One region of the Selenomonas sputigena ATCC 35185 genome, then DNA from elsewhere that is predicted to be linked to it. Evidence: riboswitches for the same ligand, from Rfam matches in the RefSeq annotation. Region 1 holds a riboswitch; each other region holds the start of a gene.

The links. Region 1 has a riboswitch for cobalamin ahead of SELSP_RS10590 (DASS family sodium-coupled anion symporter). Riboswitches for the same ligand answer to the same signal wherever they lie in the genome.
Region 2: linked by a shared signal. The riboswitch ahead of SELSP_RS06135 (TonB-dependent receptor plug domain-containing protein) and the one ahead of SELSP_RS10590 (DASS family sodium-coupled anion symporter) in region 1 are both predicted to bind cobalamin.
Region 3: linked by a shared signal. The riboswitch ahead of SELSP_RS07150 (sirohydrochlorin cobaltochelatase) and the one ahead of SELSP_RS10590 (DASS family sodium-coupled anion symporter) in region 1 are both predicted to bind cobalamin.

The regions. Positions count from the first base shown of each region.
Region 1 covers NC_015437.1:2,313,385-2,315,586, forward strand. Annotated here, with positions in the region: gene SELSP_RS10585 (nicotinate phosphoribosyltransferase) at 1-503, shown strand, start outside; cobalamin riboswitch at 739-913, shown strand; gene SELSP_RS10590 (DASS family sodium-coupled anion symporter) at 1,230-2,202, shown strand, end outside.
Region 2 covers NC_015437.1:1,372,923-1,375,124, reverse strand. Annotated here, with positions in the region: gene SELSP_RS06140 (radical SAM protein) at 1-466, shown strand, start outside; cobalamin riboswitch at 549-727, shown strand; gene SELSP_RS06135 (TonB-dependent receptor plug domain-containing protein) at 895-2,202, shown strand, end outside.
Region 3 covers NC_015437.1:1,568,940-1,571,141, reverse strand. Annotated here, with positions in the region: gene SELSP_RS07155 (heavy metal translocating P-type ATPase) at 1-331, shown strand, start outside; cobalamin riboswitch at 568-745, shown strand; gene SELSP_RS07150 (sirohydrochlorin cobaltochelatase) at 1,124-2,122, shown strand; gene SELSP_RS07145 (hypothetical protein) at 2,191-2,202, opposite strand, start outside.

The sequences.
Region 1 (2,202 bases):
TGGGCGAACGCCTGATCACGTCGAAGAGCGAGCCGGTCTTCGGCGCGGTCTACAAGCTCGCCGCCGTCGAAAAGGACGGCGAGATTCTCGCGAAAATCAAAGTCTCCGAAACGGTCGAGAAGATCACGAACCCCGGCAGGAAAAAGGTCTACCGCATCTACGACGCCGAAGGCCACGCCATCGCCGACCTCCTGACGCTCGCCGACGAAACGCCCGACATGACGAAGCCCTATCGCTACATCGACCCCAAGAAGCCGTGGAAGCACCGCTTCTTCACGAACTGCACGGCGCGCGAGCTGCAGGAAGATGTCATCAAGAACGGCAAATTCGTGTCGAAGCAGCCCCCGCTCGAAGAGATCCGCGCCTACGTCAAGGCGCAGCTCGACCGCGAGATCTGGCAGGAGGAGCAGCGCTTCGAAAACCCGCACACGCACTACCTCGACATGAGCCCCGCCTACTACGAGATGAAGCTCGCACTTTTGAATGAGATGCAGCAGTATTGAAGAGCTATCTTCCCTCGGGCAGCGAGAACGGCTGACCGGCGATGCGTCAGATCAAGTTCAGATAATCCCTTCGTCCATCTACGATGGCATATAAACAATGACCATTTTGCACTCCAAAACAGTTTCGGCGTGAAAAGATGGAATCCGACGATGACTGTGATACGCCTGCCGCCATCTCTTGACAATAACCGAAAGCAATGATATTCTTCCTCTTGGAAGCCATCATCACGACAAACAGCATATTGACGGATCAGGTGTCGCAAGACTCAATAGAGAAGCCGGAAGAGCCGGCGCGGTCCCGCCACTGTAACAGCGAGCGAATCTGCAAGAAACGTCACTGGGGAAACCCGGGAAGGCGCAGAGGAGCGATGAACTGGAGCCAGGAGAACTGCCTGATCGACGATCACCGTCTGACCTGCGAGCGATGGGGAGGGGATCTGCGCCTTGCGATTGGTTCGCGTCTTTTGGATGCTGTTCCAGCGATGGTTTCGTGCGCATATACAGCACGATACGCGGCAAGGCAAGGATATTTTGCAGCCTCTCTTTCCTTTGCAGGAAAAGAGGCTGCATTTATTTTGCGAACGAGAGGACACAAAGCGTGTTGCTCTTCGCAAACGTCCAGCCGTATGCCTTGTGCGTCCATCGCTTCCACAGATGCCGCAGAAAAATGCTTTCAGCAAATGGGGACTGCGGCTGAGAACTCATATCTTCAGATGGGGTGAAAACATGAACGCTAACAGAAGAAACGCTCTCCTCACGATCGGCGTCGGAATCGTCCTGTGGTTCCTGCCGATTCCTGACGGCGTCACGCCGCTCGCCTGGCATTTGCTCGCGGTCTTTGTCGCGACGGTGCTCGGCTTTATCCTGCATCCGCTGCCCATCGGCGCGGTGGCTTTCATCGCGATTTCCTTTTCCGTCTGGGCGGGGCTTTTGAAGACCTCGGACGCCCTTGCGGGCTACGGCAACAGCACGATCTGGCTGATCGTCTGCGCCTTCCTCTATTCGCGCGGCTTTATCAAGAGCGGACTCGGCAAGCGCATCGCCTTCCGCATCATCGAGGCGATCGGTAAGAGTGCGCTGTCGCTCGGCTACGCCATCGCTCTGAGCGAACTTGTGATTTCGCCCGCGACACCCTCGGCCACGGCACGCGGCGGCGGCATCCTCTATCCGATCGTGCGCTCCTTGGCAGAAGCTCTCGGCTCGAAGCCCGGCGAGAGTGCGCGGCGCATCGGCACTTATCTCATGCAGGTAGGCTACCATACGGACGCCGTGACCTGCACGATGTTCGTGACCTCGATGGCAGGCAACCCGCTCTGCGTGGCGCTCGCCGAAAAGACGCTGGGCGTCCAGGTCACATGGATGGGCTGGGCGAGCGCTGCCATCGTGCCGGGACTCATCGCGCTCCTGCTCGTTCCCTATGTCATGATGAAGCTCTCTCCACCCGAACTCGTGCACATTCCCGACGCTAAGGGACTGGCGCAGCGCGAATTGTCCGAGATGGGACCAATGAGCCTTGCCGAGAAAGGACTGTCGGTCATCTTCGTCGTCTCCCTCGCGCTCTGGGCAAGCTCGGGACTCACGGGCATCGACGCGACGCCCGTCGCCATGGGCGCGGTCTGCCTCATGCTCATGCTCGACATCATCAACTGGCAGGATGTCATCAAGGAAAAGGGCGCGTGGGATGCGATGTTCTGGATGG
Region 2 (2,202 bases), 940 kb from region 1:
GATTCGCGCTGAGACGAAGCGCGGGCAGATCAACATCAACACGAATGCCGGCTATACTGAGGGCATCCGAAAGATCGTCGATGCCGGTCTTGACTCCATGCGTGTGAGCATCATCAGCGCCATCGAGGAGAGCTATGCGGCGTACTACCGCAGCAATTACACGCTCGCCGACGTCAAGGAGTCGATCCGCTACGCGCTTTCGCACGGCGTATATGTGTCGCTCAATATGCTCTTCTTCCCGGGCTTTAATGACCGCGCCGAAGAACTCGAAGCGTGGCGCGGCTTCTTTTGCGAATTGCCCGTCAACATGGTGCAGGTGCGCAACCTCAATGTCGATCCCGACGCCTTCCTTGAAATTATGCCCGAAGCGCAGGGCGAGGCGGTCGGCGCTAGAGAGTTTTTGGAACGGCTCAAGAGGGAGTTTCCGCAACTCGTCATCGGCAGTTTCAGCCACTATGTTGAATAGAGAAATTTCCATAATAAGAATGATTCCTATAGAATTTATTTTCTTGACATAGGGATAAATCAGTGTTATCCTGTTATAGAAATTTTATATCGTTGGATCAGGTGTCGTAAGACTTAATAGGGAATCCGGTAGAAGCCGGAGCGGTCCCGCCACTGTAACAGCGAGCCAGCCTGCAAGGAATGTCACTGGGGCAATGCCCTGGGAAGGCGCAGGTGCGCGATGAGCTGGAGCCAGGAGAACTGCCTGATGGACAATCGCCATTTGACCTGCGAGTGATGGGAAGGGGATTAAGGAAGCGCCGTTTGGCGTTTCTTCGGTTGCACGAACGCAATCCTCCCGGCGAAACTGCCGGGAATTTTTTGCACCGCCCTTATGCGCCTTTTCTGCTTTGCAGGAGGGGCGCTTTATTTTGGGAAAGGGTGATGTAGATGAAAGGCAAGAAACATCTGACATGGGCGGTGCTTGCGGCAATCGCGGGCGTGAGCTTTGCAGGCGAGGCGTATGCGGCGGAAAATGCGGCGGCAGGAAAGGCGGCAGCGAAAACGACGCAGGTGCAGGAACAAAGTGCGGAAACTGCAGAAAGCGGCGGTCATGATCTGCCCGATACGCTCGTGACGGCGCAGCGCAGGCGAAAGAGTGATCTCGATACGCCCGCGACGACGACAATCATCACAGCGAAGGATATTGAAAAAGCGGGCTATCGCAACGTATTCGAGGCGATCGACCAGCAGATCGGCTCAACGAGTACATCCTATGGCGAGGCAGGGCAGGATTTCGGCTTTGCTGCCGGCCGCATCACGCTGCGCGGCTATGACAGGGGTACGCTCGTCATGGTCAACGGCGTGCCGATGAATCTCAAGAATTACCCGAGTACTGAAAATATACCCGCCGCGATGGTCGAGCGCATCGAGATCGTCAAGGGAGCTGCATCTACACTCTACGGCGGCGAGGCTATGGGCGGTGTTATCAATATCATTTTGAAGAAGCCGAAGGAGGGAGAACCAGAATTTCAAATAAATCAAACGGTTGGAAATTATTTCAAGAAAAGTGAAGCAACCTATATGGGAGATCGTATCATCGTCGATGTGAGTCGTGAGTGGTCAAAGGATCTATCGCATTCCAACGGCTTTGGCATTGATAAGATCTCATGGGTTGATTGGTGGGTCGGCAAGGGAAAGAAAAGCCGTGTGGGACTCATCGCACAACTGACCGAAGAAATATCTCTGAACTACAACTATATGGAAGGTGATATTACCCGCGGGGGAATCCAGTACAGGAAGTCAGGAAATACTCTTGTTCCTACGGGGGTGAAATATAATTATCGCTATAATGATCGCCGCCATACAGCTAGTCTGGTTTACCAAGGGAAAGAAAATGGCATCCACGCTGTTCTTGGTTATAACTATCGTCAGGTAGATGGGTATGACTATATCAAAAATCAAAAAAATGACAGCAACGCAACGATGGATGGTCAGATTTTCGACTTGCAAAAGAACTGGAAGATTGGAAAAGATTCGCTGGTTTTGGGCTATTCTTATAAGCGTGAGGGCATCGATACGCCGGCGAAAGAGCGTACGGCTGTGCGCACGGGAAATGCGCTTTATGCTTCATACAGCAAGCAATTCACGCCACGTTTCAATTTCACACTCGGACTGCGTGGTGAATGGATCAATGATCCCGAGGAGGATCAAAGCGTCTTTATGCCGCAATTCCAGACGAATTATCAATTCGATCGC
Region 3 (2,202 bases), 740 kb from region 1:
AGATAAGCGCAAGGTTTTGCGTGAACTGCCCGGCTTCCTTTTGCAGAAGGAAGCAGAAGCAGAAGCGGGAGCGGAAGAAGCTGCACAAATGCAGGCAGATGAAAAATTGGAGGCAAGTGTAATGAAAAAGACGATTTCTATCGAAGGTATGATGTGCGGCCACTGCGTCGCCCATGTGACGAAGGCTTTGGAAGGCATGAACGGCGTGGAAAAGGCGGAAGTCAGCCTGGAAAACAAGAATGCCGTCGTCACCTTGAGCGCCGACGTTTCAGACAAGGCTCTTTCGGCGACGATTGTCGATGCAGGCTACGAGGTTGTCGGTATCAGCTGACGGATGGTTTGCGCGTGTGCGCCTTCTCTGCAATGGGGGAGGCGCATTCGTTTCTTACCCGGGTTTCGCGCAGCAAAAACATTCCGCAAGGCTTGAAAACATTGGAGCTATGGCAACGGTGCATTGCAATAGCAAGGTTGATTGTAATAGCAAATCGGATAGTTTTCATAAAAGGTGTTGACAAGGGACGCGCATAGTGCTACCATAATACATGAAGTTCATGAGAACATAAAAACTTCATATCGATTGGGTTAGGTGTCGCAAGACTTAATAGGGAATCCGGTCAATGCCGGAGCGGTCCCGCCACTGTAACAGCGAGCGAATCTGCATAATGTCACTGGGGAGTTTTCCTTGGGAAGGCGCAGAGTAGCGATGACCTGGAGCCAGGAGAACTGCCTAGCTGACAATCACCGTTTGACCTGCGAGTGATGGGGAAGGGGATTATTGCGCAACGCAATGAATCCCGGCTGAAGGCCGGGTTTTCTTTTGTAGTGCCTCCCCTCCGAAACCCCTTCCCCTTCGCGGGCAAAGGGGATCCATTTCGGCGGAGAGTTTTCCCTGCGGCTTGGGCTACAGGGGAAAGCATTGCTCATATATTATTTCCGATCCAGTTCTCTTTTGCTGCTCTGCAGCAGCTCCGTGTGTGGAGACACGGAGCTTCCTTTTTCAAGACCGGTTTTTGTCTCGATGACTTGACATCGGGCGCAAAGCCTGCCATAATTTTTGAGGAGCACTCTTTGATGGGTGTTTCCCCATGTGCTTATGTTCTGATTTTCAAAGGAGAGATATTGAATGAAAAGGAATTTCAAGAAGATGCTGGCCATGTCGCTTGCGTGTGGCGCTGTCTTTGGCTTGGGGGCACCTTCCGTGGACGCGGCTTACATGCTGAATCCTGAAGTTACGGATGCGACTCCCGCGCTTCTTGAGGCATCGGAAATCGGTGCTTTGAAGTACGACAATCCCAAGATGCAGAACCTCCCGAACAAGGATGCCATCCTCGTCATGAGTTTCGGTACGACCTTCAAGGATTCGCGCGAGAAGACGATCGAGGCGACGGTCAAGGCGATTCAGGCAGCTCATCCGAATGTGAAGGTCGAGTTGGCGTTCACTTCGCATATCATCGTGGATCGTATCAAGGCCAAAGAAGGGCTTGATATTCCGACACCGGAAGCGGCGCTGAAGCAGCTCAAGAAGGATGGCTATACGCGCATTGCGCTGTGCTCGCTCGATGTTGTTCCGGGTATGGAATATGCCTACGACAAGGCGATCTTCAACGAGTACAAGGACAGCTTCAAGAGGATGACGCTCGGCACGTCGCTCATCTACTGGCAGGGTCAGGAAGAGCAGCGCGATGATGTCAAGGAAGCGCTCTCGGCGCTTTCAACGCAGTTCCCTGAGGTTGCTGATAATGAAGCTATCCTCATCATGGCGCATGGAACGCCGCATCCGGCAAATGCCTACTACAGCGTCATTCAGTCGGGGATCAACCGCATGCAGCTCAAGAACACCTACATCTACACGGTTGAGGGCTGGCCGGGCCTGGAGGATATCATTCCTGAGCTCAAGGCGAAGGGCATTAAGTCCGTCACGCTCATGCCGCTGATGATGGTTGCTGGCGATCATGCGAACAACGATATGGCTGGTAACGAGCCGGATTCGCACAAGTCCATCCTCATGAAGGAGGGCTTCAAGGTCAACACGTACATTCATGGCATTGGTGAAAACGGGCTCATCCGCGGTCTCTTCGTTGATCGTGCGAATGAAGCATGGGATATGCTCCAGTCCAAGTAAGAAAAACAACGATACATCTTCTTTCTATAAGAAAACGCCGCTCGGCTTGGTCGAGCGGCGTTTTTGCATCAGATATGGAA